3 regions of the Clostridium sp. TJA085 genome follow, and region 2 is predicted to be linked to each of the others. Evidence: riboswitches for the same ligand, from Rfam matches in the RefSeq annotation. Region 2 holds a riboswitch; each other region holds the start of a gene.
The links. A riboswitch is a leader RNA that binds a small molecule or an ion and turns the genes downstream of it on or off. The one in region 2 is predicted to bind thiamine pyrophosphate.
Positions count from the first base shown of each region.

Region 1: linked by a shared signal. The riboswitch ahead of thiD (bifunctional hydroxymethylpyrimidine kinase/phosphomethylpyrimidine kinase) and the one ahead of thiW (energy coupling factor transporter S component ThiW) in region 2 are both predicted to bind thiamine pyrophosphate.
Region 3: linked by a shared signal. The riboswitch ahead of thiT (energy-coupled thiamine transporter ThiT) and the one ahead of thiW (energy coupling factor transporter S component ThiW) in region 2 are both predicted to bind thiamine pyrophosphate.

Region 1 is NZ_JBZEEZ010000001.1:694,009-704,760, forward strand. Features, by position in the region: gene AC4FQW_RS03730 (NAD(P)/FAD-dependent oxidoreductase) at 1-993, opposite strand, end outside; gene AC4FQW_RS03735 (Cof-type HAD-IIB family hydrolase) at 1,018-1,839, opposite strand; gene AC4FQW_RS03740 (hypothetical protein) at 2,127-2,936, shown strand; gene thiE (thiamine phosphate synthase) at 3,026-3,646, opposite strand; gene thiM (hydroxyethylthiazole kinase) at 3,636-4,469, opposite strand; gene cytX (putative hydroxymethylpyrimidine transporter CytX) at 4,448-5,650, opposite strand; gene thiD (bifunctional hydroxymethylpyrimidine kinase/phosphomethylpyrimidine kinase) at 5,643-6,470, opposite strand; TPP riboswitch at 6,578-6,693, opposite strand; gene AC4FQW_RS03765 (acyl-CoA dehydratase activase) at 6,752-7,510, opposite strand; gene AC4FQW_RS03770 (double-cubane-cluster-containing anaerobic reductase) at 7,518-8,669, opposite strand; gene AC4FQW_RS03775 (hypothetical protein) at 8,831-9,166, opposite strand; gene AC4FQW_RS03780 (hypothetical protein) at 9,456-9,998, shown strand; gene rbr (rubrerythrin) at 10,112-10,752, opposite strand, start outside.
Region 2 is NZ_JBZEEZ010000004.1:153,261-164,012, reverse strand. Features, by position in the region: gene sdaAA (L-serine ammonia-lyase, iron-sulfur-dependent, subunit alpha) at 1-774, shown strand, start outside; gene AC4FQW_RS11220 (hypothetical protein) at 857-1,417, shown strand; TPP riboswitch at 1,418-1,528, shown strand; gene thiW (energy coupling factor transporter S component ThiW) at 1,597-2,106, shown strand; gene AC4FQW_RS11210 (hypothetical protein) at 2,244-2,753, shown strand; gene AC4FQW_RS11205 (response regulator transcription factor) at 2,788-3,489, shown strand; gene AC4FQW_RS11200 (ATP-binding cassette domain-containing protein) at 3,599-4,519, shown strand; gene AC4FQW_RS11195 (DUF2705 family protein) at 4,512-5,249, shown strand; gene AC4FQW_RS11190 (sensor histidine kinase) at 5,278-6,186, shown strand; gene AC4FQW_RS11185 (SdpI family protein) at 6,223-6,582, opposite strand; gene recQ (DNA helicase RecQ) at 6,766-8,532, shown strand; gene AC4FQW_RS11175 (dicarboxylate/amino acid:cation symporter) at 8,745-9,908, opposite strand; gene AC4FQW_RS11170 (PrkA family serine protein kinase) at 10,360-10,752, shown strand, end outside.
Region 3 is NZ_JBZEEZ010000003.1:118,423-129,174, reverse strand. Features, by position in the region: gene AC4FQW_RS09935 (CdaR family protein) at 1-665, shown strand, start outside; gene AC4FQW_RS09930 (NAD(P)/FAD-dependent oxidoreductase) at 677-2,275, shown strand; gene ptb (phosphate butyryltransferase) at 2,466-3,374, shown strand; gene buk (butyrate kinase) at 3,398-4,465, shown strand; gene AC4FQW_RS09915 (AIM24 family protein) at 4,587-5,414, shown strand; gene AC4FQW_RS09910 (YerC/YecD family TrpR-related protein) at 5,504-5,818, shown strand; gene glmM (phosphoglucosamine mutase) at 5,892-7,238, shown strand; gene thiT (energy-coupled thiamine transporter ThiT) at 7,291-7,992, opposite strand; TPP riboswitch at 8,029-8,135, opposite strand; gene AC4FQW_RS09895 (cyclase family protein) at 8,572-9,204, shown strand; tRNA gene AC4FQW_RS09890 (tRNA-Met) at 9,293-9,368, opposite strand; gene AC4FQW_RS09885 (hypothetical protein) at 9,439-9,603, opposite strand; gene AC4FQW_RS09880 (cysteine desulfurase family protein) at 9,795-10,752, shown strand, end outside.

The sequences.
Region 1 (10,752 bases), on a different contig from region 2:
ATTTATAAAATTTTTAACATCCTTTGCTTCACCTATTATAAAATCATCTTCTATATGTGGTCTTATTCCAGCAAATGTTTTTATAACTTTTTTAAGAGGTAATTCTTTAATTACTTCTTTTCCTTTATTTAAAATTTCATCTAATCCTCTTATTGAAGTATCTAATGCTTCTTTATCACTAACTTTTTCTGAATTTGGTCCAACTAAAATATTTCCATCAACAGTTTTTGTAACTAAAACTCCTTTAGTAAAATGATTAGGCAGCCTAAATAAAGTCATATTAATCATATTGCCTATACCTTTATCAAATAATCCATATTCACCCTTAGCTCCATTTATTTTATATTTTTTAGAGCTTATCATATTATTTATTACATCTCCATAAAGTCCAGCTGCATTTATAATGATTTTACTTTTAATTTTTTCTCCGCCTTCAAGTAAAACTTCAAAAATATCATCTATTTTTTTAATATCAATAACCTTTGAATTTAACTTAAATTCAACTCCATTAACATTTGCATTTTCAGCTAATGCAATTACCATTTCATAAGGACTTACTATTCCTGAAGTTTTAGCATATAAAGCACCAAATACTTTATCTGATATATTTTTTTCCATTTCTAATACTTGTTCTTTATTAAGTATTTCAAGTCCTTTAACCCCTAAAGCCTCCCCTTTATTTTTAAGTTCTTTTAATTTATCTATATCATTTTCACTAAATGCTAAAACGAATGCTCCATTTCTCTTAAAAGGAAAATCTAAATCTAATGATAATTTATCAAACATTTCATTTCCTAAAACATTTAATTTTCCCTTTAATGTGTCTATAGTTTCATTAAAGCCAGCATGAATAATACCACTATTTGCTTTTGATACACCTTCTGCTACATCACTATTTTTTTCAACTAATGTTATATCTAATTCATATTTTGAAAGTTCTCTTGCTATTGCTGAGCCTACAACTCCTCCACCTATAATAACTACATCCTTCATTTTAACAACTCCTTATCCTATATGTTATAACACAAATTTTTTAATAGCTTTAGCTACACCATCATTTACATTTGTATCTGTAATATAATCTGCTGATTCTTTAATTTTTTCTATTGCATTTCCCATAGCAACACCAACACCTGCATATTTAATCATAGATAAATCATTTTCACTATCTCCAATACACATAACTTCATCTTCTTTTAACCCTAAATATTTTGTAAGTGCTTCTACAGCTTCTCCTTTACTGCTTCCTTTTTTCATAATTTCAAAATTATCAGACCAAGATGATACAATTTCAATATCCATATTTAAATTTTCTAATTCTTTTCTTGCCTTTATTAATTCTTCAATATGATTTGCATCTACACAAACTCCTTTAAGAATTTGTCCATTATATTCTTCTATTGCCTTATTCATATCACTAACTACTAATAATTTGATTTTTTCATTCTCATTTAAAGTTTTATTTAAAACCTTATAAACATGATTTTCTGGAAGCTCATAATTTGAAATTATTCCAAAGTTTGTTGTAACATAAGCTTTTAAATTATATTTTTTTGTTACATTTAAAAATGCCTTTATATTTGAAATACTAAGAGGATTATTATATATAACTTTATCTTTATATCCTATAAATGCTCCATTTGATGCTATTATTGGAGTATCTAATCCAATTTCTTTTGAGTAAAGCTTAGCACAATCATACATCCTACCTGTTGTTATAGCTACCTTTACACCTTTTTTTATGGCTTCTTTTATAGCTTTTTTATTTTCCTCTGAAACAACTTGTTGATCCTTTAAAAGTGTTCCATCCATATCTATACAAATTAATTTAATTGTCATGTCAAAATCCTTCTTTCTCCACTTACCTTTCTTTACCTTTATAATACACCTTTTTTCTGAATAAGTTAAATATTATTATTTAATATATTTAATAGGTAAATAATTATATATAAATTTAAAAACAATATTAAAGAAACTAAATATTTATAATTATTACTTTTTATATTAAATAGAATAATTAAAAAAATTATAAAAAATTAACTTTTTTATATAGATTTTTATTAGACTAAAATTTTTAAATTTAATATAATAATTTAAAACAAAAGATATATTTAGGGGGTTTTAAAATGATTGAAATATTTAAACTTAGTCTCCTATTATCATTATCTATAATCGGAGCTTTAATAATATTTGGATTTTTAATAGGTAAAATAGAAAGTAAAAGTAATGAACTTATTTATAGTAAACTTGGGAAATACGGGATTATAGGAACTGGAATTATAGGAACTACAATACATGAATTTAGTCATGCTCTTTTATGCAAAATATTTTTACATAAAATTACTGATATTAAATGGTTTTCCTTAAATATTGAAGATAGGGAACTTGGACATGTAAATCATACCTTTAATAAAAATAGTATTTATCAAAGAGTAGGTAATTTTTTTATTGGAGTAGCTCCAATATTAGTTGGCTCTATATTACTAACCTTATTTTATAAAATATTTCTAGACAATAGCTTTAATACAATTTTAGAAAATATAAATGTTAATAATTACTTATATTTAGGTAACAACTTTAATTTAATTGATTTTTTTACTCTTTTACTTAATCAATTTATATTATTTTTAAAATCAACTTTTACTATTAATAACTTATCATCAATTAGTTTTTGGATTTTTTTATTTATTGCTATATCAATTAGTACTCATATGTCTCTTAGTAAAGCTGACCTTAAAAACTCACTTGATGGTATAATATTTATTTTTATAATAAGTGTTGTTGTTAGTATAGTTTTAGTAGTATTTAAAATTCCTGAAACTATTATATTAAATAGATTAATAGTATTTAATGTATTTTTAATAAGTTTTTTATCAATAGGAATTTTCTTTTCTCTTATAACACTTATAATTTCAAAAATCATATCACTTTTTTAAAATAATTTTTAAATTATAATTAGAAATAATCATTTTAAAATATATTTTTATAAAAAGAAGGAAAGACTTAAACCTTTCCTTATTTTATATTATAATTTATTAAATAAATTTTTTGCTGAATTATAAATGTCATCCTTTCCTAATATATCTGAAATAACAGCAACTCCATCAATATTAGTTCCTCTTAATAAAGTTAAATTATTACTTTTTATTCCTCCAATTGCAACTACTGGTATAGAAACTTTATTTTTTATTTCTTTTAATTGTTCTATTGAAACATCATCTGCATCTTTTTTCGTATTTGTTTTAAATATAGCTCCAACTCCAATATAGTCTGCTCCATCTTTTTCTGCCTTTAAAGCTTCTTCTAATGTACTTGCTGAAATACCAATTATTTTATCACTGCCTAAAGTTTTTCTTGCAACACTACATGGCATATCATCTTGCCCTAGATGAACTCCATGACTATTTATAGCTAATGCTATATCAATTCTATCATTTATTATTAATGGTATATTATATTTATCTGTAACTTTTTTAATCTTTTTTGCTATATCATAAAATTCTAATGTTTTTATATTTTTTTCTCTAATTTGTACAACTGTAACTCCACCTTTTATTGCTTCTTCAACAGCTTTACATATATTTGTGTTTTTAAGTATATTTCTATCTGTTACAAGATAAAGCTTATAATCTATATTACTCTTCATTTAAAATCCCCATTTCCTTTATCATTTCTTCATTCATATTATATATTGCATCAATTATTTTAACTTTAAGGCTACCTGAACCTTCTAAATCTTTAAGGTTTTTAAATGCTATATCTCCTGCAATTCCCATAGTTAAAATTCCAAGTATTGTTCCAATTAAATTATTTTTTGTAGCTCCTAAATATGAACCAATTAATGATGTACACATACAACCTGTTCCTGTAATTTTTGACATAGCTTTATTTCCATTTTTTATTGTATATACTTTATTTCCATCAGAAATAACATCAATAGCTCCAGTTACTGCAACAACAGAACCTATTTCTTTTGAAAAACTTTTAACTATATCTTTTGTTATTTTAAAATCACTTGTTTTATCTGAAATTTCTTCTACAGAATCAACTCCTTTAGTTTTTGAATTAATTCCATATAAAGTTTTTATTTCTGATAAATTCCCTCTTATAACGGAAAACTTAACTTCTTTTAATAATTTCTTTGCAAACTCTGTTCTATAAGGTGTAGCTCCAGCTCCAACTGGGTCTAATACTATAGGAATATTTAATTCATTTGCTCTCTTACAAGCAGTTAACATAGATTCTATAGTTCTGCTATTTAATGTTCCTATATTAATTACTAATGAAGATGCTATTGATACCATATCATATACTTCATTAATATCATCAGCCATAACAGGAGATGCACCTATTGCTAAAGTTACATTTGCACAATCATTTACTGTAACATAATTTGTTATATGATGAACAAGAGGACTACCCTCTCTTAAATTTTTTAATACTCCATTTATTTCTCTAAAATTCTCCATTTAAATACCCTCCCTGAAAATATAATATTTATAAATGCTGTTATAATCATAGCTGGTAAAGTTGATCCAATAATAAAATCTAATTTTATAAATATGTAATAAATAATTATTCCAATTATCCATACAATAATTGATTTAATATTTATAAGAACATTTTTTTCAAGTCTCCTCTTAAGTAAAAAATAATCAGAAATTAAAATTGCAAATAAAGGTGCAAAAACTGAACCTATTGCATACAAGAAACCTTCATAGTTTTCCATTTGAACTAATAGTGCTACTATAGTTCCTATAATAGTCATAATAAGTCCAATTTTTCTTTCATTTAGTTTTGGCATTATATTTAAAAATGATATACCTGCTGAATATATATCTAGAAATGTAGTTGTTACCGTTGATAACACTATAATGCCAAGTGCTATAATTTCTAAATTAGAAGCAAGCATTATGTAAGATGGGTCTGAGCTATTTGAAACTATTGAAGCTCCAAGACCTATTATAAACATCCATGAACTGCCTAAAAAATAACCTATAAAACTTCCAAATACAGCACTTTTTCCGTTCTTTGCAAATCTTGTATAATCTGCAATAAGAGGAAGCCATGAAAGAGGCATAACTATATTTAATTCCAAAGCTTGTCCTATAGATATTTCACCATCAAAAGTTTTTGAAAATACCGCTCCATCTTTAAATATTATAAAACCAAGTACTAAAGTTAAAATAAATAATAAACTTACAGCTATAACATTTAAATTTTTCATACCATCTCTACCAAACCATATCCATATACCAGTTAAAATAGAAATTAAAATAATACAAATAAATAAATTATCAAATCCCCAAATACTTTTTGTTATTAATTGAACTGATGTAGCAGCGGCTCTTATCATAACGGCTGTCCATCCAATAAGCTGAAGTACATTTAATATAGAAAATAAATAAGTTCCATATTTTCCAAAGGATATTCTTGTTGATGTTATAGCAGGTACACCTTCTTTAAATCCTATAAACCCACCAAGAACTAATATTATAGTTCCAATTAAATGTCCAACAATTATCACTTCTAATCCTTTTGTAAACCCAAGAGGGGCAAGTAAACCTCCTGTTAATATTTCAGCTATTGAAATAGCTGCTCCAAACCATAAAAAAGATAATGTAAAAAATCCAAATTTCTTGTTATTCATTTATTAACCCTGCCTTTTTATATAATTCATAAAAATGGTTTGTTGGTCCAACACCATGTCCTATATCTAGGGAATGAATAATAGCTATTGTTATATAATCCTTTGACCTTTTAATAGCTTCTTCAATACTAAAGCCTAAAGCTAAATTTGAGGCTATTGCAGATGATATAGTACAGCCTGTTCCATGAGTGTTTTTTGTATTTATTTTTTCTGCATAAAACTTATATATGTTTTCTCCATCATATAAAATATCAACAGCTTTATCTCCTTCCATATGTCCACCCTTTAAAAATACATTTTTACAACCAAGTTTATAAATTTCTTTAGCAGCAAGCTCCATATCTTCAACTGTTTTTATTTCTACCTTTTCTGAATTTACTTCACTTATTATTTCTAAAGCTTCTGGTAAATTTGGAGTAATTACATAAGCTAAAGGAATAAGCTCTTTAATTAATGCACTTTTTGATTCTGGCTTTAATAAAGAATAACCACTCTTTGATATCATTACTGGGTCTAAAACTAAATTTTTAGGTTTATATTTTTTTAATTTCTCACTTATTATGTTAATTGTAGAAATTTTTGATACCATACCAATTTTTACCGCATCAACATTAATATCCTCAAAAATTGCATCAATTTGAGCTCCAATAATTTCTTCATCAATATCTTGTACTTTAAATACTCCCATAGTATTTTGAGCAGTTATAGCAGTTATTACGCTCATTCCATAAACTCCATTTGCACTAAAGGTTTTTAAATCAGCTTGTATTCCTGCTCCTCCACAGCTATCTGATCCTGCAATAGTTAAAACATTTTTCACATTTAACACCTATCCTTCTACTAATTTTATAGAAGATTTTTTAAATATATTTAAAATAAAAAAGGTACAAGCAGAAAACGCTTGTACCTCAATATACAAAAATACTTAAAATATATTCAAACATCTTCCTACGCTGGTATTATCCATCTCAGGTTCATAGGGTCAGAAAATTTTAAGGTTTTCAATCTCAGCTGGCCAAATCCCAGCCCCCCTGTGTCTTAAATTATTTAATTTTTACAGGTTAATTTTAGCACTATATAAAATTTTATTCAACATTTTTATTAGTTTATTTTTTGCCATCCAATTACAGCAGCTCCAATTGCACCTACAAATTGACTTAATTTATGAGTGTATACATTTTTATTTAAGTAACTTTCTATTGTATCTTTAAATATTTTTGAGTTAGCAAGTCCACCGCTAAAAAATATATCACCTTCTAAATTTAATCTATTTGCAAAATTAGCTGTTCTTTTACTAATTGAATGAACAACTCCAAGGGCAATATCTCCTCTATCAACATCATTTGCTAGAAGACTTATTATTTCACTTTCTGCAAATACAGTGCACATACTTGATATATTTACAGGTGTCTTATTCGTTATAAATTCATCAATATTATTAATATCTTCTTCTAGTATTCTCATCATAACATCTATAAATCTTCCTGTTCCAGCTGCACATTTATCATTCATTAAAAAATCTACAACATTTAATGACTTATCAAGTAAAATAGCCTTTGAATCTTGTCCACCAATATCTATTACAGCTCTTATGTTAGGATTTAAAAAAGCAGCTCCCCTTGCATGACAAGTTATTTCAGTAACCTGCTTGTTTGCCTCTTTTAAAAGCTTTCTTCCATATCCAGTTGTAACTACATATTTAACTTTGTCACTATAAAGCTTATTAAATACTTTATAAATACTTTCCTTTGGCTTAGCTGCAGTTTTTATTATTAAAGTTTCAACTATTTTATTTCCATCAAATAAAACTCCCTTTGTTGTTGTGGAGCCTGAATCTATTCCTAAAGTATATATTTCCATAAAACTCCTAAAGCATTTCAATAAATGCAGCCATTCTAGTATTTAATTGTCCAATATCTGATGATGAGAAATCAGTTTCCACACTCATATAAGGCTTTTTCTTTTCATCATTTACAAATCTCTTAATTGATAAAGTTTCAACATTGTATGTATGACAAGCTGTTAATATTACATCAACAACAGCATCAACTTTATATTCATCTATCATTTTATCTAAAAGCTTAATTCTATTTGGATTAGGAGTCATACATGAACATCCAATAGATAAATATTTACGAGCTAATGCATCATAAACATCTGGATTTTCTTCATCTACTAAATCTTCAACTGCTTTTGCTCCACTACAATTTTCAAGTGCAACAACATATCCTCCATTATCTTCAATAGCTTTAATTACTTTTTCAGTAGCTCCTCCAATTGGACATCCTGTAATTAAAATACGTGGCTTTTTATCATACTTCTTCTCTTTTTCATATTCAGAATTAATTTTTTCTATTAATTCATCCATTTGTGCTGGTATTTTTTCTCTTTCAAAACTAAAAGTAGTTCCATTTAATACTTTAAATATATCTTGTCCAAGTAATGGAACTGGGTCTTTTTTACCTAATTCATAAAATCTCTTTAAAGCTTTTCTTTCTTCATTTTTTATTTTTATAGCTCTCTTAATATCTTCTTCTGTAATTTTAACATCAAACATTTCTTCAAGTTTTTCTTTAAGTTTTATTATTTCATTTTTCCATAAGCTTAATCCATCTTCTGTTTGTGAATTTGGCAGTTGCATAACATGTACAGGTTTAAATTCACTTAAATATTCATACATTTTTTTCTTTCCATCACATGTTGTTTCTCCAACTACTAAATCTGAAAAATAAAAATAAGGACACTTATCAGTTTTTCCAAAACCATAACTTGATTTAATTAAAGGACAAAGATTACGTGGTAAATCTTTTTCAGCATCTGGTATTGTTTCATCAGAGCTTGCACAAAGTGAAACTGTTGCTGCTCCCATAGCTAAAGCAAGTTCTTGTGGAAAATAAGTACAAAATACTCCTATTAAAGGTATATCCTTATCCTTTAACTCTTTTGCTTTAATAAAGCCATTTCTTCTTACTTCTCCAAATTCATTAAATACTTCTGGTAATTCTTTTTGTAAATCCATAAATTCTAAACTCCCCTTATTATGCCAATTTATAACGCTTTATTTGTTAACGTATACATTTAAATGATATCATAACTTTTTAAACTATAAATTTTTTCTATGTTAATTTTATGTAAACGAAAAAAGACTTTAGTTTAAACTAAAGTCTTTCTTTTTTATATTTATTCATATCCTAATAATACTCTCATTCCAAAAAGGTCCCCGTAAATAGCTGTTCCTTTTATTATCTTTTTATTTTTGCAAGAAATATTTTTATAAGCTCTATAAGCCTCTAATTCAGATTCATATGCAACTATAGCTTCATACTCTTCATTTTCCTCGTTTCCTATTACTATAAAACTATCTCTAACCTTTTCTTTAGGTAAATCTTGTTCAAAATCTATTTCTTCAAAATAATCATCATTATTATTCATCTTAATATTATTTATTAAAGTTTCTCTTTTATAATCTTCTCTAACTTCTAATGTAATAACATTTCCAACAGTTCTTCTAAACATACTCCCTTCCCCCTTATATAAAATTTATATAAATTATATTATTTTATATATAAATTTTATATATTTTGTATATAGTTGTAAATAATTATCAATTATAATTTTAAAAAAATTCAACTTTTGTAACTTTTTATTTAATTCAATTAAATTTTTATTTAAATATTTCCCTCTTTATTAATGGTAAAATTTGTTTCATTTTTCCTTTTATTTTCGTATAATTAATATGTTACTTAATATTGTTTATTTTTTAACTCAATAACTAACTTTACACAAATAGAGGGGATATATTTTTATGACTAGTTTAAAAGAAGGTACCTTATTAGAATTAAAGGAGTATAATCTTCAAAAAAATTTATTGGAAGTAAAAAATATTTTGAGAAATGAAGAAAAATTTGAGGGCTATTTTGAAACACTAAATTATAGCGCTAAAAGTGAAGAAAAAAATTCTTCCAAATCTTTACTTAATGACAAATCTATATGGAATACTATATTTGTTTTAAGTAATAAAAAATTATATCTAATAAATACAAAAGAAAATTATGATAAAATTTCTCTTAATGAAATATCTTTTGATGAGATTGAGTATTTAAATTTATATTTAAAAGATTATAATGAACCATTACTAGAACTTAAAATTTATGGACATCCTAAAATTCAATATGAACCGCGTTCGGGTAATTACTTAAGTTTACTTAAAAAAATTCATAAACTTAAAATTTTAAATAATAAAGAAATGAATAATGTTTCTAATAAAAATACTATATCGAATTATTTACTTTACTTTATTTTCATTATACTAATAATAGCTTTAATTGTTATTTATATATTTCTTTAAAACAAAAAGGAATTAAATTAGTATTTTCTATATTTTTAAACGATAATACTAATTTAATTTCTCTTTGAATTTAATGACTATTTAAATTTGATTTATATATAATTAAATTTATACTAATAATTTTCTGCTCTAACTTCAAAGAAACCTTGTGAATAATTACATACTGGACAAACTTCTGGAGCTTCTATACTTTCTATAAGGAATCCACAATTTAAACATTCCCATATTGTTTTTTCATCTTTTTTAAATACATTTTTATTTTCTATATTATTTAAAAGTTTACGATATCTATCTTCATGTGATTTTTCTATTTTTGATACTTCTATAAACTTTTCTGCCAAATCAAAGAAGCCTTCTTCACTTGCATCCTTTGCAAATCTAGCATACATATCTGACCATTCGTAATGTTCACCTTCAGCAGCGTGAAGAAGATTTTTCATTGTATCTCCTAGATTTCCAAGTTCTTTAAACCATAATTTAGCATGTTCTCTTTCATTGCCAGCTGTTTTTAAAAATAATTCATAAATTTGTTCATAGCCTTCACTTTTTGCAACATCAGCAAAAAAAGTATATTTATTTCTAGCTATTGATTCACCTGATAATGCTTCCATTAAATTTTTTTCTGTCTTAGTTCCTTTATATTTATTAGTTAACTCACTTTGTGTCTCTACTTTAACAAATACTGAAGCAGGGCTTTTGCAAACTGGACATATAAAGCCTTCTGGTAATTCTCCTTCATGTACATATCCACATA
Region 2 (10,752 bases):
AGAGAAACTGTTATAGAAAGAATGAGAAAAACTATAAAAGTTATGATTGATTCTGCTACAGAAGGAATGGAAAAGGAAGTTTATTCAGTAAGTGGACTTATTGGAGGAGATGGATATAAAATACATGAATATTTAAAATCAAATAAAACATTAACTGGTACAACAACAGTACTTGCAATGGCAATGGCATTATCATCATCAGAGGTTAATGCATCAATGGGAAGAATAGTTGCTTGTCCTACAGCTGGTTCATGTGGAATACTTCCGGCAGTTATATTAGCAGCTGGTGGTAAGTTAAATAAAACAGAAGATGAACTTATTATGGGGCTTTTTGCATCAGCAGCTATAGGAACTATTATAGCAATGAATGCAACAGTATCAGGAGCAGAAGGAGGTTGTCAAGCAGAATGTGGTTCAGCAGCTGCAATGGCATCAGCAGCTACTGTATATATGATGGGAGGAAGCACAAAGCAAAGTTTAGATGCTGCTGCAATAGTTCTTAAAAATATATTAGGACTTGTGTGTGACCCAGTTGCAGGTCTTGTTGAAATTCCTTGCGCTAAAAGAAATGCAGCAGGAGCTGTTAGTGCACTTTGTACAGCAGATTTAGTTATGGCTGGAGTAGAATCAAAAATTCCATTTGATGATACAGTTTCAGCTATGTATAAAGTAGGAAGACAATTACCACCATCATTAAGAGAAACTGCAATGGGGGGAGTTGCAATAACAAAGACAGGAATTGAGCTTAGAAAAAAAGTTTTTGGAGAAGAATAAATATATAGTAATAAGAATGGTTATTTAGAATACTATAATAACTGAAAGTACTATTTAAGGGATTTAAATTGGATTATACGAAATGAATGATTTTAATGAATTTATAAATGAATTTTCATCATTATTTGAAAATAATTTTAATAATAAAAATAATTCAAACTGTAATAATAGTGGAACTTCTAACAATAGTGCAAGTTCAGATCCAAATGAACAGTGTAGTGATGTTCCAGGAGGATTTCAAGATTTACATCCACAAATGTTTGTGCTTATTGGAGATATAATTGGTCAAGTAATGTCAGGAAATATGCCATTTAATATCCAAAACTCTATAGGAAACTGGTTTGAGTTAATAGGACAAGTTATTTTAACATATAGTGCACAACAACAATATTTTCAAAATGGACCAGGAAGATATTATAATAGAAAATATAAAAATGTAGGAAATCCTTTTTGTGAACAAAACCCAACTCCAGATAATGCAAATGATGGAACTACAAGTTCAATAAACACAACAGAATCTACTACAACTAATAAGAATATAAAATATGAAGAAGAAATAAAAAAACTAAAGTCTGATATAAATAATCTTGTTTGTGAAGTAGAATTATTAAAAAGAGAATTACAAGATGTAAGAAAAAGATAAATTTAAAGCTAGGGGAGCCATAAGTTTTGCTGAGATTGAAATTAAAAATTTCTAAACCCTTATTACCTGATATGGTTAGTACCAACGTAGGGAGTGCTTATTTATGAATATAAATATATTTAATAAATTGAGTATAACCTTAAGGTTATACTCAATTTTTATTTTGGAGGGATTTTATAATGAATAAAGAAAAAAACTTAACTTACAAATTAGTATTAAGTGGATTGCTTATTGGAATATCTGTACTTTTTGGAACATTTTCAATACCTATGTTTGGAGCAAAAATATCTCCAATTCAACATTTTGTAAATGTTATTTCAGGAATAACTTTAGGTCCTTGGTTTGCAATTTTAAATGCATTTTCTTCATCATTTATTAGGAATATATTAGGAACTGGAAGTTTGTTAGCTTTTCCAGGAAGTATGATTGGTGCATTATTTGCAGGTTTATTTTATAAATGGTTTAAAAATATGTTTTCTGCAGTTATAGGAGAATTTATAGGGACAGGAATCATAGGTGCTATGCTTGCATATCCAATAGCATCTTTATTGCTTGGAAAAGAAGCATCATTATTTTTATATGTAATACCATTTTCCTTAAGCTGTATAGTTGGAGCAATTTTTGCATATGTCTTCTTGAAAATATCATTAATAAATAAAATATTAGTTATGAAAAAAGATAATATTTAAATTATTAATATTAGTTTTTAAATGTTTTGATTAATATTAAATAAGATATAGATGTAAATAGAATTTATAAAGATTAATAAATTTTAATGCTACTTTATATAATTATACAAATGACTACTAAACAAAGGAGTGTTACAGTGAAAAAAATTATAATAAATATAGTTTTATTAATAATTTTATTTGGCATACCATATTTACCATACAAGAAAGCAGCAGATTATACATGTTTTGATGGAAATGGAGTTAATTTAATAGTTCAATACAATATAAATAAAGAGGAACCATTAGTTATAAAAGGTTCTTCTTATATAAAAGCATATGCAAGTGTAAATAATTTAAATGATATAAATTATTCAGAAGTTAATGCGATTGGAAATACTCCATATAAAGAATTATCTACATTTAATTTAGGTAAACCTAAGTATGTAGATTTTTTAGTTAAGGGCAGTTTTGTTGATGATATAAATAATATTGATACTTTAACATTAAATGTGTATGATTGGTATCCAATTGGAAAACATATAAGAATTATGGACACAGTATTGTGGCACAGTTATAACTTAAGTTTAATATTTAATTATTTGGTAGTTATAATTATAATTGTTATAATTTATAATATAAGAAAGGTCTTTTTTAAAAGTTTATAATTATTTATAAAAAGGTTGAAAGAAGAGGGATAAGATGAAAAACATAGGGGAAGAAAGAATTTTAATAATTGAAGATGATCAAGATATAAATGGATTAATATATAGAATTTTAACTAAAGAAGGATATAATGTTACTCAAGCTTTTTCAGGCAGTGAAGGAAGATTATGCATAGAACTTTATGATTATGATGCTGTGCTTATAGATTTAATGTTACCTGGAATAAGCGGAGAAGATATAATAAAAAAAATAAGAGAAGAAAAATTTATGCCTATTATAGTTATATCAGCTAAGACGTCACAAATAGATAAGGTAAATGCATTAAAAATAGGTGCGGATGATTTTATATCAAAACCATTTAATATAGAAGAATTACTTGCAAGACTTGAAGCTCAACTTAGAAGGTACAAAAAATTTCCACAAGAAAAGTTTGAAGAAGAAGTTGTTTTAAGATATAAGGAAATTGAATTAGATAAGGAAAAATTAGAAGTTAAAGTTAAGGGTGAGTTAATACCTTTAACAGCAAAGGAATTATCAATATTAAAATTATTATTAGAAAATCCTAATAAAGTGTTTACAAAGGCAAATCTTTTTGAATCAGTATGGAATGAAGAATTTTTAGGTGATGATAATACTATAAATGTACATATAAGTAATATACGTTCTAAAATAAATAAGATAGATAAAGAAAATGATTATATAAAAACAATATGGGGAATTGGATTTAAGTTACAATAATACATGCTAATAATATTTAATTAAGACTTTCTTAATGTTTAATTTAATATATCTTTTAAAATTTACATTAGACTCTATATATAAACATTAATAAGAAGGTGAAAAAATTTTGAGAGAAAATATAGTTATTACAAGAAATGTAACAAAGAAATATATAAATAAATTTGCAGTAAATAATATTAATATGACTATAAAAGAAGGAGATATTTATGGTTTAGTAGGTAGAAATGGTGCCGGAAAAACAACCATAATTAAGATGATTACATCATTAACAGATGAAACATCAGGTGAAATAGAGTTATTTGGAAAAGTAAATAAAAAAGAAAGAATAAAAGAACACTCGAGAATTGGGGCAATAATAGAAACTCCAATGTTTTTTCCAAAATTAAGTGCTAAAGATAATTTAGAATATTATAGAATTCAAAAGGGAATTGTAGAGAAGGATTCAGTTGATAAGACATTAAAAATTGTTGGCCTTGATAAAACAGGAAATAAAAAGTTTAGAGATTTTTCTCTTGGTATGAAGCAGAGATTAGGTTTAGCTCTTGCAATACTTGGCAATCCAGATTTTTTAATATTAGATGAACCAATAAATGGATTAGATCCAATGGGAATTAAAGAAATTAGAGATATTTTAATAGAACTTAATAGAGTAAAAAGAACTACTATTTTAATTTCAAGCCATATATTAAGTGAACTTTCTCAACTTGCAACATGTTATGGATTTATAGATAATGGAGTACTTATAGAAGAATTATCAGCGGAAGAATTAGAGGAAAAATGTAGACATCATATATCTATAAAAGTGGACGACTCTGAAAAGGCATCAGTTGTATTAGAAAAATTAGGCTGTAAATCTTATGATGTATTAAATGGAAATAATTTAAGAATTTATGATTTTATAAATGAACCTTATATAGTTAATTCTATGTTAGTAAAAGAAGGTATAAAGGTATATCAACTCCAAAGGATTGGAAGTAATTTAGAAGATTATTTTTTACAATTAGTTGGAGGTGATAAAAATGCTTAATCTAGTTAAAGCAGAGCTTTATAAGTATAGTAAAAGATCATTTATATATAAGTTACTTATTGCACTTATAGGATTGATTGCTTTAATGATGTTAGGAATTGATTTTTTTGATGGTCAAGGTATAACAAGAGAAATTATTATAGGAAGCTTTGGAATGACCTTTAATTTTATTCTTATGATTGTTATGGTATTTGCAGTTGTTTTTTTAGATGATTATAGAGAAGGTACATATAAAAATATTATAGTGTCAAATTTAACTAGAACTGAAATATATTTAGGAAAATTTATAGCTCAAATAATATTAGCTTTCATATGTATGATTATTTGTATAATAGCATTAATTATAGCATTAATGTTTTTGCCATCTGATGGAATGTCTATAAGTTTGCTAAGCAACATTATAAATAGATTTTTGTGTTCAATACCTTTATATATAGCTGGAATTTCCATTGCAAATTTATTAGCTATAACTATAAAAAGAGGAATAATTTATTTAATATATTATTTAGTTATTGGAAATATAGGTGGTATAGTTTGGATTATGGAGACTTTTGTATGGAAAAAGTTTAATATTCTTAATAATATTTTGCTAACTACATTATTATCTAATGTAGGCTCAATAAATACAAGTAATATAACTTTATTATTTTCTGTTTTAGGTGGAATTATATATACAGTGATATTTACTTCAATAGGAATATTTATATTTAATAGACAGGAAATAAAATAAATTATGAAAATAGATGTTGGTGATTAATTTGCAAGGAATAATAATAGTATTCTTATTATTTATAATTATTATTTTAATAATATTTTTAATTTTACTAATAAGAAATATAAAAGCGCTAAGGTTTGATGTTGAAAAATTAAATAATAGAAAAACAAATGAATTACTTAAGATTAAATATCCTAGTATAGAAATTGAAAAATTAATAATAGAAATAAATAAAAGTATAATTTTAAGAAAAGAGACAGAAGAAAAATATAGATGTATGGATTTAGAACTTAGGCAGGCTATAGCAAATATATCACATGATTTAAGAACGCCATTAACATCAATTATTGGATATGTTCAGTTACTTAAAGACGAAAGTATTGATAAGGATGTAAAAGAAGAATATTTAAATATAATAGAAAAAAGGTCTATAGTTCTTAAAAACTTAATATCAAGTTTTTATGATTTATCAAGACTTCAAGCTAATGAGTATGACTTAGATATAGAAAAAGTTAATTTAAACAATATATTGTGTGAAATAATAGCAGCCTTTTATGAAGAAATATCAAGTAAGGGAATAGAACCTAGTATAGATATAGATGAAAACTCATACAAAGTATATGGCGATAAAAAAGCTATAAATAGAATATTTACAAATTTAATTAATAATATATTAAAATATGCAAAAGACTGTGTAAGTATATCATTAAAAAAAGAAAATGATTATATAATAACTAAATTTTCTAATAGAACAGATGAAATAGAAGAAATAGATGTAGATAGAATTTTTGAGAGATTTTTTACTGTTGATAGAATGAGAACAGGACAAAATACTGGACTTGGGCTTGCTATAACTAAAATTTTAGTTGAAAAACAAGGACATGATATATGGGCTGAAAAAGATGAAGATTTAAGTATAATTTCTATAATTATAAAATGGAAGATTGTATAAATACAAAAAGTGGCGAAATATTTCGCCACTTTAAATTTATTTAAGTTTATTTTTTTTATCAAAATTTAATTTTAATTCTTCTTCAACAATACCAAGTGATATAAATATAGAGAATAATGTTCCAAATAAACCAATCATTGATACTAAATCATCTGTAAGATTTAATGTTGATTTAATTATACCAATAAAAATAATTGAAACAATACCAAGAATAATCCAGAGTTTACCTAATTGAGTATTTGCAAATCTCCAAGCTTCTTTAGATTTCATAGAGCGCTTTGTTCTAAAGCCATAATTTTCATTTATATCACTTGGGGGATTGATAGCAAATAATACCCCGAAGATTATCATTGCAACTGGTAATAAAAAATCAACGAAATGACTTAATGGACTCATAAAATCTCCTCCTTTTAGTACGAGAAATATTTTTTATTTATATATATATTATATCATGTAAATGTTATCATATGGTTAATTTAATTAACTAAATTTGTAAAAATAATATTATATTTAAGTGGAATTTGTTAAAGTAAGATGGTATAACTAATTATATGAAATATATGAGGAGGATAGACTAAAATGAATAATTTAGAGAAGGTTTATCATGCTTTATATAAGTTCTATGGATATAAAACATTTAGAGAAGGACAACTTGAAATAATAAATACTATATTAAATAAGAGAGATGTTTTTTGTCTTATGCCAACAGGTGGTGGTAAATCTATATGTTATCAGATTCCAGCAATATTATTTGAAGGAATTACTATTGTAATATCCCCTTTAATTTCACTTATGAAAGATCAAGTGGATAATTTAAAAGAAATAGGCATAAATGGAGTTTATATAAATAGCACATTAAACAATGATGAAATAAAAGAGATACTTAAAGATTGTTCATTAGGTCTTTATAAGATTATATATATATCTCCAGAAAGACTAGAGTCAAATTATTTTAAAAATATGATGAATGATTTAAATATATCTCAAGTTGCTATAGATGAAGCACATTGTGTTTCAGAATGGGGACATGATTTTAGACGGAGTTATAGATATATAAATAAATTTTGTGATAATTTAAAAAGTAAACCAGTTGTTTCTGCATTTACAGCTACAGCAACAGATGAAGTTAGAAAAGATTCAATAAGGCTTTTAGGATTAAAAAAACCTTACATATACTTAGGAGATATAAATAGAAGTAATTTAAATATACATATACTTAAGGAAGCTTATAAAGAAGAAGAACTTAAAAGTATAATAAAGAGTCATGAAGATGAATCAGGAATAGTATATTGTAATTCAAGAAAAGAAGTGGAAATTATATATGAAAATCTTAAAGATTTAGGATATAGTGTTTTAAAATATCATGCAGGAATGTCTGATGAATTAAAGCATGAGTCACAAGAAGATTTTCTGTATGAAAGAAAGTTAGTAATGATTGCAACTAATGCTTTTGGAATGGGAATTGATAAATCCAATGTAAGATATATAGTTCATGTAACATTGCCTAAAAATTTAGAAAGCTATTATCAAGAGATTGGAAGAGGGGGAAGAGATGGAGAAGAATGTGATTGCTATCTTTTTTATTCAAGAGAAGATATAAGGCGAGTTGAGTTTCTAATAAATAAAAGTAGTGTAATTGATAGACGTGAAGTAGCACTTAGAAAACTACAATCTATAGTTAATTATGCTGAATATGAGGGATGTTATAGAGAATTTATACTAAAGTATTTTGATAATAAATATATTACCAATTTTTGTAACAATTGCACAAATTGCATAAATAGTGATGAAATTCAGGATTTTACAAGAGAAAGTCAAATTATTTTATCAACTATATTTAGAACAAGAGAAAAATTTGGAATATCTGTTTTAGTTGATATATTAAGGGGAATAAAGGGACCAAAAATAATACAAAATAAATTAGATAGTATTACAACTTTTGGACTTATGAAAGAATATAGCAATAAATTTATAAGAGAAATAATAAAAGGTTTAATACAATTTGGATATGTAAATTTAAAGCCAGGAACATATTCTATGCTTATATTAAATAATAAATCAATTAAAGTATTAAAGTCAGAAGAAAAAGTTTTTATGAAAATAGAAAAAGATAGTGAAAAGATATTAAATAAAGAACTATATAATGCTTTAAAATCATGGAGAAGAATTAAAGCAGTAAAAGAGAATATTAGACCTTATATAATATTTTCAGATTCTACCCTTATAGAGCTTGCAAATAAAAAGCCAGAAGATAAAGATGAACTTATGAAAGTTAGAGGTATGGGTGAAAAAAAACTTTTAAAATATGGAGAAGAAATAATAAATTTAATAAAAAGTATGACATAGAGATTATATTTATGGTTATATTATTTTGAAAATACAATAAATATAAAGTAAAAAAATTTTAATAACTTTTAAAAAAGTAAACTGATAGAAATTAAAAATAGATATAGGATTTATAATAATTTATACGAATTATCCTATATCTATATAATATTCTATTAGTTTATTTTTATTTAAATATAATTTAAATAAATTTATACTTTAAAGTTTTAAAATTATAAATTTTTCTTTTTAGCGATACCTGTAAGCATAAGAGCAATTGCCCCATCTCCTGTAACATTACAAGCTGTTCCAAAACTATCTTGAAGTGCAAATATAGTCAAAATAAGAGCAGTTCCAGCCTCATCAAAAGCTAATATACTTATAATTAATCCTAATGATGCCATAACAGTTCCTCCTGGAACACCAGGTGCACCTATTGCAAAAATTCCAAGTAAAAATATAAATAATATCATTGTTGGAAGACTAGGAAGTTTTCCATATAATATTTGTGATACTGTCATTAAAAAGAAAACTTCAGTAAGAACAGAACCACATAAATGTATATTAGAGCAAAGTGGTATTGCGAAATCAACTATATCTTCTCTAAGTGATTTTGATTTTCTAGCACACTCTAAGGCCACTGGTAATGTAGCTGCACTGGACATAGTACCAACAGCTGTAAGATATGCAGGTCCATAATATTTAACAACTTCCCAAGGATTTTCTTTTGAAATAATTCCTCCTATTATGTATAAAACAGAAAGCCAAATAAAGTGTCCAAATAAAACTATTAAAATTACAACAAAGAAAATTGGTAATTGAGTTTTTATTCCACCTTCATATGTTAAAGCAGCAAAATTTGTTGCTATAAAAAATGGAAGTATTGGTATAATTACTTTATTTACAATGCTTAATATAATATTTTGAAATTGATCTAATAGTTTTTCAAATAAATCTGATTTTGTCCAACCAGTAGCTAATCCTAAAAGTAATGCTAAAGCTAAGGCGCTCATAACACTCATAATAGGTGGTATATCTAGCTTAAATAATAAATCTGGAAGTTTTTTTAGACCAGATGCATTTGAAGCTATTGAAAGCTTAGGAATTAAATTATATCCAGCAATCATAGATAAAAGTGCTGCAAACACTGATGAAAGGTAAGCAATAAGAACTGTATACATTACAAGTTTACCTGCATTTTCTCTAAGTTTTGCAATAGATGGAGTAATAAATCCTAAAATTATTAATGGAACTGAGAAAAATATAATTTGTCCTAGTATATATTTTATGGTAACTATTACACCAATTACTGAAGTAGAGGCGATATTACCAATTATAATACCTATGACAACTCCTAAAAGAAGCTTAAAAATTAAATTGTTAAATAATTTTTTCAAAAAAATTCCCCCTTTTTATAAATTTTTTATAAGCATAAAAAAACTTCTGCCTCCAAAATACAGAGGCAGAAGTAATAGCTTCCACGGTCCCACTCTGTTTATATGTAAAAACATATAACTCAAAATTATATAACGCTATAACGTGCGTTCACGCTTTAATCTACTTTAAATAAATTTCAATTAAAGAACTCATAGAGGCACTTTGTATTGGTAAATTACTTTAAAGTCTCTCTCAGCTAAAAAGACAATTCTCTGTATAAGTTAAATAGACCATATTTTTCTAATCAAAGTTTTTGATTTTATTTAATTTTATTAAAATATATTTAAATTATATATGAGAATTTTTAGAATGTAAATAGATGGGTATTGTTAAAAGTTATAAATTCTAATTATTTTTGGTATAGATTATATTACTTAATGAATATATTTTAACAAAGGGAGGGGACGCTATATGGATTTTAAAGAGTTTATTAAAAGTGATAGAGAAAGCCGAGAAAAAGAAAAATTTAATGGTACATTTCTTGATTATTTAGAAATAGTTAAGAAGAATCCAGAAATTGCAAAGTTATCTCATAAAAGGCTTTATGACATTATTTTAAAAGATGGAGTAGAAGTTTTAAAGGGAGAAGATAATTATAAAGTAAAAAGAATTTATGGAAATGAAGTAATAAGAAAATATGGATTTTTTAAAGATGACTTTTTTGGAATTGATAAAGTTTTAATGAAACTTGTTAATTACTTTCATTCAGCTGCAATGAGAGGTGAAGAATCAAGACAAGTTCTATATTTAGTAGGTCCTGTTGGAGCTGGTAAATCATCTTTAGTTGAATCATTAAAAAAAGCT
Region 3 (10,752 bases), on a different contig from region 2:
AGACTATTGGTAAAATTAGTGTTTCTGTTAATAATGGTAAATCAATAGATATAGAGACAAGTACTACAGGACAATTACCAGATGGATATAAAATATCTAAGATAACACCAGATATAACTGCGGTACAGGTAGTTGGAGATACAAATTTTATATCTCAATTAAAATCATTAAAAACTGAGCCAATAGATTTGTCTGGCATAACAGAAACAACAGATAAAAAAGTTAAAATAATTTTGCCAGAAGGAGTTAAATTAGCAACTGGAGATGGATATGTAAATGTAAAAATAGAAGTTTTAAAAGAAGAAAATAAAAAAGATGAAACTGAAAAAAATACAACAAAAAATTTCGATATTCCAATTACATATACAGGTTTAAATGACAAGTTAGAGATTAATAATAAAACTGAAACAATTAGCATTACTGTAAATGGAAAACAGACTGATTTAGATAACTTAACAAGTGGAGATTTTTCTGCTACATTGGATTTAGGTTCTTATAACCAAAGTGGTACTTTTGAAGGAGAACCAAATGTAAAGTTAAATAAAAATATTGATGCTAAAATATCAAATGTTGAAAAAGTAAAATTCTCTTTAAAAGATAAGGATAAAGCAACTTCAACTGATAATAATGAAAATAAACAAGATAATAATAAGAAAACAACTTAGGAGAAAATGGTATGGCAATAAGAGTTAATGGGGTTACTTTAAGTATAGATGAAGATAAATCATTATTAAAAAATAAAGTAGCTAAAAAGTTAAAAATAAAAGAAAGTGAAATAAAAGAATTAAAAATAATAAAGGAAAGCTTAGATGCTAGAAAAAAAGATAATATAAAATTTAGTTATTGTATTGATATAAAGTGCAATAATGAAAAGAAGATAGTTAATAAAATTAAAAGTAATAGTGTAAAGCTTGAAGAAGAGATAAAAGAAGAAACTTTTATATATGGAGATAAAAGATTAACTTCAAGGCCTGTTGTTATAGGATTAGGTCCAGCAGGTTTATATGCAGCTTTAACTCTTGCAAAGCATGGATATAATCCAATAATTTTTGAAAGAGGAGAAGATGTTGATAGTAGAACAAAAACTGTTGAAGAGTTTTGGAAGAATAGAAAATTAAACTTAAACTCAAATGTTCAATTCGGTGAAGGGGGAGCAGGAGCATTTTCTGATGGAAAGCTTACAACTAGAATAAAAGATAAAAGATGTTCATTTGTATTAGAGGAACTTGTAAAAAATGGAGCTCCAGAAGAAATTACCTATGTAGCAAAACCACATGTTGGAACTGATATATTAAAAACAGTTGTTAAAAATATAAGAGAAGAAATAAAATCACTAGGTGGAGAAGTTTATTTTAATTCAAAATTAGAAAATATAAATATAGAGGATGGAAAGCTTAAAAGTATAATAGTAAATGGAAAAGAAGTTAAATGTGAATGTTTAGTTTTAGCTATAGGACATAGTTCAAGAGATACTTATGAAATGCTTTATGAAAGTGGAGTTAAAATGGAACAAAAAGCTTTTGCTATAGGCGTTAGGATAGAGCATCCTCAAGAAGTTATAAATGAAAGTCAATATGGAGAATACGCAAATCATCCAAAATTAAAAGCTGCAGAATATAGATTAGCATATCAAAGTGAAGTTCAAAATAGGGGAGTTTATTCTTTTTGTATGTGTCCAGGAGGAGTAGTTGTTGGCGCAGCATCAGAAGAAGGTAGGTTAGTTTCAAATGGAATGAGTTATCATGCTAGAGATTTAGATAATGCAAACTCAGCATTAGTTGTAACTGTTGGTCCTGAAGATTTTAAAGGAAATCATCCGCTTGCTGGAATGGAATTTCAAAGATATTATGAAAATCTTGCATTTAAGGTAGGTGGTGAAAACTATAATGCACCTATACAATTAGTTGGGGACTTTTTAAATGATAACATATCAACAAAACTTGGTAGTGTTATTCCAAGTTATAAACCGGGATATGTATTTAAAGATTTGAGGGAATGTTTACCTTCATATGTAGTAGATACAATTAAAGAAGGAATAAAAGTATTTGGCAAAAGAATAAAGGGATATGATATGGATGATGCTGTATTAACTGCAATTGAAACAAGAACATCTGCACCGGTTAGAATGCCAAGAAATGAAATGCTTAAAAGTGTAACTGTTAATGGTTTATATCCTACAGGAGAAGGAGCTGGTTTTGCTGGGGGTATAGTATCTGCTGCTGTTGATGGTATAAAAGTTGCAGAAAGAATAATGGAAGAATATTGTGTAAAATAAAATGAAAAAAAGTAGCTTTTTGAGCTACTTTTTTTGAAATAAATTTTCTGACAATTTAAGTTTTAAAGTAATTATCTGATACAATATAAATATAATTTGTTACAAAATTAACAACAAAAAATACCAGAAGTATTATTAAAAGTACACTAAATCAATGATTTTAAAATATAAAAGGTAAGAGGTGCGGTAAATGAGTAAGAATTTTGAAGATTTATTATCAAAGGTTAAAGAAGTTGAACCTAAAAAGGTAGCTGTAGCTGTAGCACAAGATGAACCAGTATTAGAGGCTGTAAAATCAGCAAAAGATAAAGGTATAGCAGATGCAATATTAGTTGGAGATAAACATGAAATAAAAAAAATTGCTGATAAAATAGGAATGGATTTATCAGGATATGAAATAGTACATGAAAAAGATAATAAAAAAGCAGCTTTATTTGCAGTACAACTTGTATCAAGCGGAAAAGCAGATATGGTCATGAAGGGATTAGTAGACACTGCAACATTTTTAAGAAGCGTGTTAAATAAGGAAGTTGGATTAAGAACTGGAAGACTTATGTCACATGTTGCAGTATTTGAAATAGAAGGAATAGATAGATTAATATATCTAACAGATGCAGCTTTTAATACGTACCCAGATTTAAAAGCGAAAAAACAAATAATAGATAATGCAGTTTCAGTAGCTCATGCTTGTGGATTACAAATGCCAAAGGTAGCACCAATTTGTGCAGTTGAAGTAGTAAATCCAGATATGCCAGCAACTTTAGATGCTTCATTATTATCAAAAATGAATGATAGAGGACAAATAAAGGGTTGTATAGTTGATGGACCTTTAGCCCTTGATAATGCATTATCAGAAGAAGCAGCACATCATAAAGGAATATCAGGACCAGTTGCAGGAAAAGCAGATATAATAATGCTTCCAAATATAGAAACAGCTAATGTTATGTACAAATGTTTAACTTATACTTCAAAATCAAAAAATGGTGGACTATTAGTTGGAACATCAGCACCAGTTATATTAACTTCAAGAGCAGATTCATTTGAAACAAAAGTTAATTCAATAGCATTAGCAGCATTAGTTGCTGAATCATTAAAGTAGAATTTATTGGGAGGTAGTAATAGATGTCATATAAATTATTAATTATAAATCCAGGGTCAACTTCAACTAAAATTGGAGTTTATGAAGATGAAAGAGAAGTATTAGAAGAGACTTTGAGACATTCATCAGATGAAATAGCAAAATATGCTACAATATTTGATCAGTTAGATTTTAGAAAAGAAGTTATATTAAATGTATTAAAAGAAAAGAACTTTGATATAAATACATTAAATGCCGTAGTTGGTAGAGGTGGAATGCTTAAACCAATTCCAGGTGGTACTTATAAAGTAACAGATGAATTAGCAGAGGATTTAAAAATTGGAGTTCAAGGACCACATGCTTCAAATCTAGGTGGAATATTATCAAAGGAAATTGCCGGAGAATTAAATATACCAGCTTTTATAGTTGATCCTGTTGTTGTAGATGAATTAGATGATGTAGCAAGAATTTCAGGTGTACCAGAACTACCAAGAAAAAGTAAATTTCATGCATTAAATCAAAAAGCAGTAGCTAAAAGATTTGGAAAAGAAAGTGGAAAAGGATATGAAAATTTAAATTTAATAGTTGTACACATGGGTGGAGGAGTATCCGTTGGAGCTCATAAACATGGTAGAGTTGTTGATGTAAATAATGCATTAGATGGAGATGGTCCATTTTCACCAGAAAGAGCAGGTGGAGTTCCATCAGGTGATCTTATAAAAATGTGTTTTAGTGGAAAATACAGTGAAAAAGAAGTTTATACTAAGTTAGTAGGTAAAGGTGGATGTGTAGCTTACCTTGATACAAATGATTTTAGAGATGTTAGAGATGCAGCTTTTAAAGGGGATAAGGAATCTAAATTAATATACGATGCATTTATATATCAAGTAGCAAAAGAAGTAGGGGCAATGGCAACAGTATTAGAAGGAAAAGTAGATAAGATAATTTTAACTGGTGGTATAGCTTACTCAGAAGAAGTTGTAAGAGATATAAGCAAGAGAGTAGATTGGATTTCAGAAGTTAAAGCATATCCAGGAGAAGATGAATTATTAGCTTTAGCACAAGGTGCTATAAGAGTATTAAATGGTGAAGAAGAAGCTAAAGTTTATTAATTAATTTAGTTTTGAGAATAGATATTAATTTATTAATCCGTTGAATAAAAAAAAGAGATATGTCTATAATGTAGATGTATCTCTTTTTTAGATACATAATACCTAATTATTGGAGGTTATTATGAGGACAAGCTTAAATTTTGAAAATCAATTAACTATGATAGCTCAGATGACAAATGATTCTAGGTTTCAAGTTTTAGAATATGATGAGTTAAATGGTGCTGTTGATGTAGATACGGCTTTTGATTTAAATATTATGAAAAAAAGTGGAATTAAATTAAAACAAATAAGAATAATATTAAATGAAAGTCGTGTTAAAGTAGAAAGTGGAGCTTTAAGTTACATGAAAGGTGACATAAATATAATAAATAAAACTGGAGGTTTAATTGGTATATCAAAAAAATTTATATCAAGCAAATTGACAGGGGAGGAAATGTTCAAGCCTACATATGAAGGTAGTGGAGAAATTTTTTTAGAGCCATCTTTTAAACATTATGCACTTATAGAACTTCAAGATGATGAGATAATAATAGATGATGGAATGTTTTTGGCAAGTGAAGAAGAGGTTTATTTAGAAGCAACTGGTCAAAAAACATTTTCTGCTGTACTTTTTGGAGAAGAAGGTTTATTTCAAACAAAAGTTTATGGAAGTGGAATTGTTGCATTAGAACTTCCTGTACCAGAAAATGAAGTTTTTGTTTGTAGATTAAATAATGATACTTTAAAAATTGATGGTAGTTTTGCAATTTTAAGAAGTGGAAATATAAAGTTTTCAGTAGAAAAGTCTGCAACTTCAATGATAGGAAGTGCAGCAAGTGGAGAAGGATTTTTAAATGTTTATAGGGGAACTGGTGAGGTATGGTTAGTTCCAACTAAAATAGTTTATGATAAAATTAGAGAGATAAATAAAAAAGATAATTTTAAAAGAGAAGATTTTTATGATAAATAATGTAAATTCTTTTGTGTAATAAAGTTGTGAATTATTAAATTAAAGATGATATAATATAGGGTATATTTATAAAGTACGGAGGAGAAATTATGAGTACACTAAATTCAAAGATAAAAGGTGAGGATATAGAGTTACTTTTTGAATGTATATTAAAATTAGAAAATAAGGATGAATGTTATAAGTTTTTTGAAGATATAGCAACAATTACTGAATTAAAAAGCTTATCTCAAAGAATATGGGTAGCTAAGTTATTGAAAGAAAAGAAAACTTATACAGAAATTGCAGAAGAAACAGGAGCTAGTACTGCTACTATAAGTAGAGTAAATAGATGTTTAAATTATGGAAGTGACGGATATAAAATTATTTTAGATAGAATTAATAATGAAAAAGTTGTCAATAAATAATGAAACAAATATAATATAGTAGTAGAAAAGTTAAAAATAGTTAACTTAAAAGAACAGAAAGAGGTAAATTTTTATGAGTAGAATGTTTGGAACTGATGGAGTAAGAGGAGTAGCAAATACAGAACTTACTGCTGAACTTGCATATAATTTAGGAAGAGCTGGAGCTTATGTATTAACAGAAGGTGCTCATAAACCCAAAATATTAGTTGCAAAAGATACTAGAATATCAGGGGATATGTTAGAGGCTGCATTAGTTGCTGGTATATTATCTGTTGGAGCAGAAGCAGTTGTGCTTGGAGTTATACCAACACCAGCAGTTGCACACTTAACTAGAGAGTATGGAGCAGATGCTGGAGTTATGATATCAGCTTCACATAACCCAGTAGAATATAATGGTATAAAATTCTTTAACAACAAAGGTTACAAGCTTTCTGATGAACTTGAAGATGAAATACAAAGAGTAATAGAATCAGGTTTTGAAGGAGTACCAAGTCCAGTAGGAACAGCACTTGGAAGGGAAAGAGTAGAAGTTTCAGCTTTAGAAGATTATATTGAGTTTGCAAAAAGTACAACAGCAGTAAATCTTTCAGGATTAAAAATAGCATTAGATTGTGCAAATGGAGCGGCATATAAAGCAGCTGTGCAAGCTTTTAGAGATTTAGGAGCAGAAGTTTATGTTATAAATGATAATCCAGATGGAACAAATATAAATGAAAATTGTGGATCAACTCATCCAGAAGAACTTATGGAATATGTGGTTAAAAAGGGTTGTGATGTTGGATTCGCATTTGATGGAGATGCAGATAGATGTTTAGCTGTTGATGAAAAGGGAAATTTAGTTAATGGAGATTTTATATTAACTTTATGTGCTAAATATTTAAAAGAAATAGGAAGACTTAAAGAAGACACTTTAGTAGTTACGGTTATGAGTAATTTAGGACTAGATATTGCTTGTAAAGAATTAGGAATAAAAACTGTAAAAACTAAAGTTGGAGATAGATACGTATTAGAAGAAATGCTAGATAAGGGATACGTAATTGGTGGAGAGCAATCAGGTCATATTATATTCTTAGAATGTAATACAACAGGAGATGGATTAGTTACTGCATTACAAGTTGCATCAATATTAAAGAGAAGCAATAAAACTTTAAGTGAGTTATGTTCAATTATGAGAGAGCTTCCTCAAGTTTTAGTAAATGCAACAGTACCTAATGATAAAAAAGATATTTACTTAAAGGATGCTGAAATAATAGCTGAAATAGAAAGAATGGAAAAATTAATGGATGGAAGAGGAAGAGTTTTGATAAGACCTTCAGGAACAGAACCATTAGTTAGAGTTATGCTAGAAGGTGAAGATCAAGAAGAAATAGATAAGATAGCTCATAACTTAGCTGATATGATATTAGATAAGTGTAAATAAATTTTAATTATAGTTAAAATGAGAAGTTATTTTAAAATAACTTCTCATTTTTTTATACAGCTTTTATTGAATTATCAGTAAACTCGGGGTTTAAGGTTCTTAATAATCTACTTATTGGAATAAGTTTTAAAATAATCATGCATATTATCATTTCAGCTCCAACTAAAGGAAGATTTACTACTGCTGAATATAATAACGCACCCATTTCAGCTGGGGCAAATGAACCAAAGAACACGACTCCTGATATAAAGTGACATAAAAATTTTGTAAAGAATGCTACAAACACACCAAGCATTCTATGATTTTTTCTGAAATAATTTATTCCAGCAAGTCCCATAGCTAGCGATGGTAATGGATAATCAAAAAGCATTTGAATTGGATGTATTATATATGGATCAGTGAATAAATTAATTATTCCGTACAGAAATCCAGTTAAAAAACCTATTTCTTTACCATAAGCAAATGCTATTATAAGTATTGGTACCATACAGCCTAAGGTTATACTTCCTCCTTGAGGAAATCTATATAGTCTAAAAACATTAAGAATTGTAGAAAGTGCTAAGGCGATAGCTATATTGGTCATTATCCTTGCATTTAATTTAATTTTTCTAAATTTAAATAAAGCAAAGAATAGAACCAAACAAGCGATTATAGTTAGTATAGACATAGGACTTTCTAAAATTGTCCTAAATTTTTCAGGGATATTTGTATAAAGATTTGTAAATCTTTCTCCCCAATCATTTAAAAATTCCATAAAAAAACCTCCTATTTGTGCTAGAAGGACGTAAAAGAACTGAGTCTTTTGCTTTCCTACGCCGGTATTATCCAGATCAGGTTAAAGGGTTAATGCTAATATATAAGCATTTCTCAGCCACAAAGGCACCCCTAGCACATAAAATAATATTTTATTGACAAGCTTATTGTAATATTACAGGTTTATAATGTCAATAAATTTCAAACATTAAATGAAATATAAGTTAATAAGTGGTAAAATTTAATGGTGATTAAAGCTTATAAAAATAATTATAGTATATAGTTGGATTTAAATAATCGTATTAAAATACAAATAGCTATAAACTTTTTATCATATAGACTGGAGAAAATGTAATTTAAAATACGAATATAATTTTTTTATTTATATGTTGAGTTAGCAAGAACATCATTTATAGAATAGGTCATGTATCTAAGTTAAGAAATTTTCCTGAATATATTAAAGGAGTGAATTAAGTTAATAATAGATAGAGTAATTTAAAATAGTAATTATTATTTTAAATATATAGTTAAAGCATCTATAAAGATTAAATAAAAATATTAAAATGAAAAGGTGATTAAAGTGAAAATATATGATTTAACACATTATTTAGAAGATAATATGACTTCTTATTCAGAAGAAGAAGGATATTTTAAAAAAGAATTAAGTACAATAGATAAGGAGGGATACAATGTATTAAAAATATCTTTATCATCACATACTGGAACTCATATGGATTTTCCAAAACACGTATTTAGTGATGGGAAATTCTTAGATTCTTTTAATGTAGAAGATTTTATAGGAAGAGCATATATGATAAATTGTAAAGAAAGAAATATAATAGATTTAAAGTTTATTTTAAAGTATAAAAAAGAAATAGAAGAGTGTGATTATTTAATATTAAATACAGGATATGAAAAATATTGGAATGATAAAAAATATTTTTTAAATTATCCTATATTATCTTATGAAGCATCAAGATTTCTTAGTAACATAAGAACATTAAAAGGCATAGGGATCGACTGTATATCTATTGATTGTGAAGATGATGAAAAGTTAATAAATCATAAAAATCTTTTGAAAAATAATAAGCTTATAATAGAAAACCTTTGTGGATTAGATAAAATAAATGGTAATTTTAAGATAATAATAGCACCATTAAAAATAAAATCTGGAGATGGAGCACCTTGCAGAGTTTATGGAATAAATAATTAAAGAAAATATAAGTTAAAGAAGACTTCAATTAAAAATAAAATTTTAATTAAACTTAAAAGCTAGTTAGAAATCTAACTAGCTTTTTTTTTGGTTGCGGGAGCAGGACTTGAACCTACGACCTTCGGGTTATGAGCCCGACGAGCTACCAACTGCTCCATCCCGCGATATTTATTTAAATCATTCAGTAGGTTAACTATACTCCTAAATAAACACTTTGTCAACTAATTTATAAAATTATATAATTTTTACTTCTTTATGACCACAAGTAGGGCATTTAAAATTAATCTTTTCTATCTTTGAATTATCATAAGCATATAAGTATTCATTCATAATATCTCCACAAATAGGACAAATTAAAGTTTTTGAATTATTATTTGAAATTTTAGTTTTATTATTCATGATATCATCTCCTAAAAATAAGATATCACATTACTGAAAAAAGTAAAATGAAAATATTACTTTAAAAAAATAGAAAAAGCTGATATTATATCAATAAAGTTAAATCATAGTAAACATATAGGAATACTAAGAATATAATTTAGAATTAAGTTTATTTTAAAGGTAAATACTAATAAAAAGGAGGTATTACTTTGGAGATTTATTTAGATAATTCTGCAACTACAAAACCTTATAAGGAAGTAATTGAAGTTATGGGAGATGCAATGGAAAAATATTATGGTAATCCATCATCTTTACATAAGATAGGAATAAAAGCAGAAAAAAAGTTAGATGAATGTAGAGAATACATAGCTAGTACTATAAATGCAAATAAAGACGAAATTTATTTTACTTCTGGTGCAAGTGAAGGAAATAATTTAATTATAAAAGGTATACCAAAGAGCGGAAATCATGTTATAACAACTAAATTTGAACATCATTCAGTTCTTAAAGTATATGAGGATTTAGAGAAAAAAGGTATTAATGTTACATATTTGGATGTTGATAAAGATGGAATGATTTCTTTAAAGCAATTAGAAGATTCAATAAACAAAGATACAGTACTTATATCTATAATGTTTGTAAATAATGAAATTGGTTCTATTCAAGATATAGAAAAAATAGGAAAACTTATAAAAGAAAAGAGTAGTAGAGCGAAATTTCATGTTGATGCAGTTCAAGCTTATGGAAAATTTTTTATAAATGTTAAGAAAATGAATATAGATATCCTAACTACAACAGGACATAAATTTCATGGTCCTAAGGGAACTGGTTTCTTATATTTAAAAAAAGGAATAAGACCAAATTCTTTAATACATGGAGGAAGTCAAGAAAGTGGATTAAGAGCTGGCACTCATAATGTTCCAGGAATAATTGCACTTAAAAAGGCGTGTGAAATATCTTATGGTCATATATTAGAAAATTATGAGAATGTTCTAGAATTAAAGGCATATATGATAAATAAATTAAAAGAAATAGATAATATTTATATAAATAGTCCTAATGATGAAAAACACTCTCCATATATATTAAATATTACATTTAAAGGGGTAAGAGCTGAAGTGTTACTTCATATGTTAGAAGAAGATAACATATATGTTTCAACTGGAT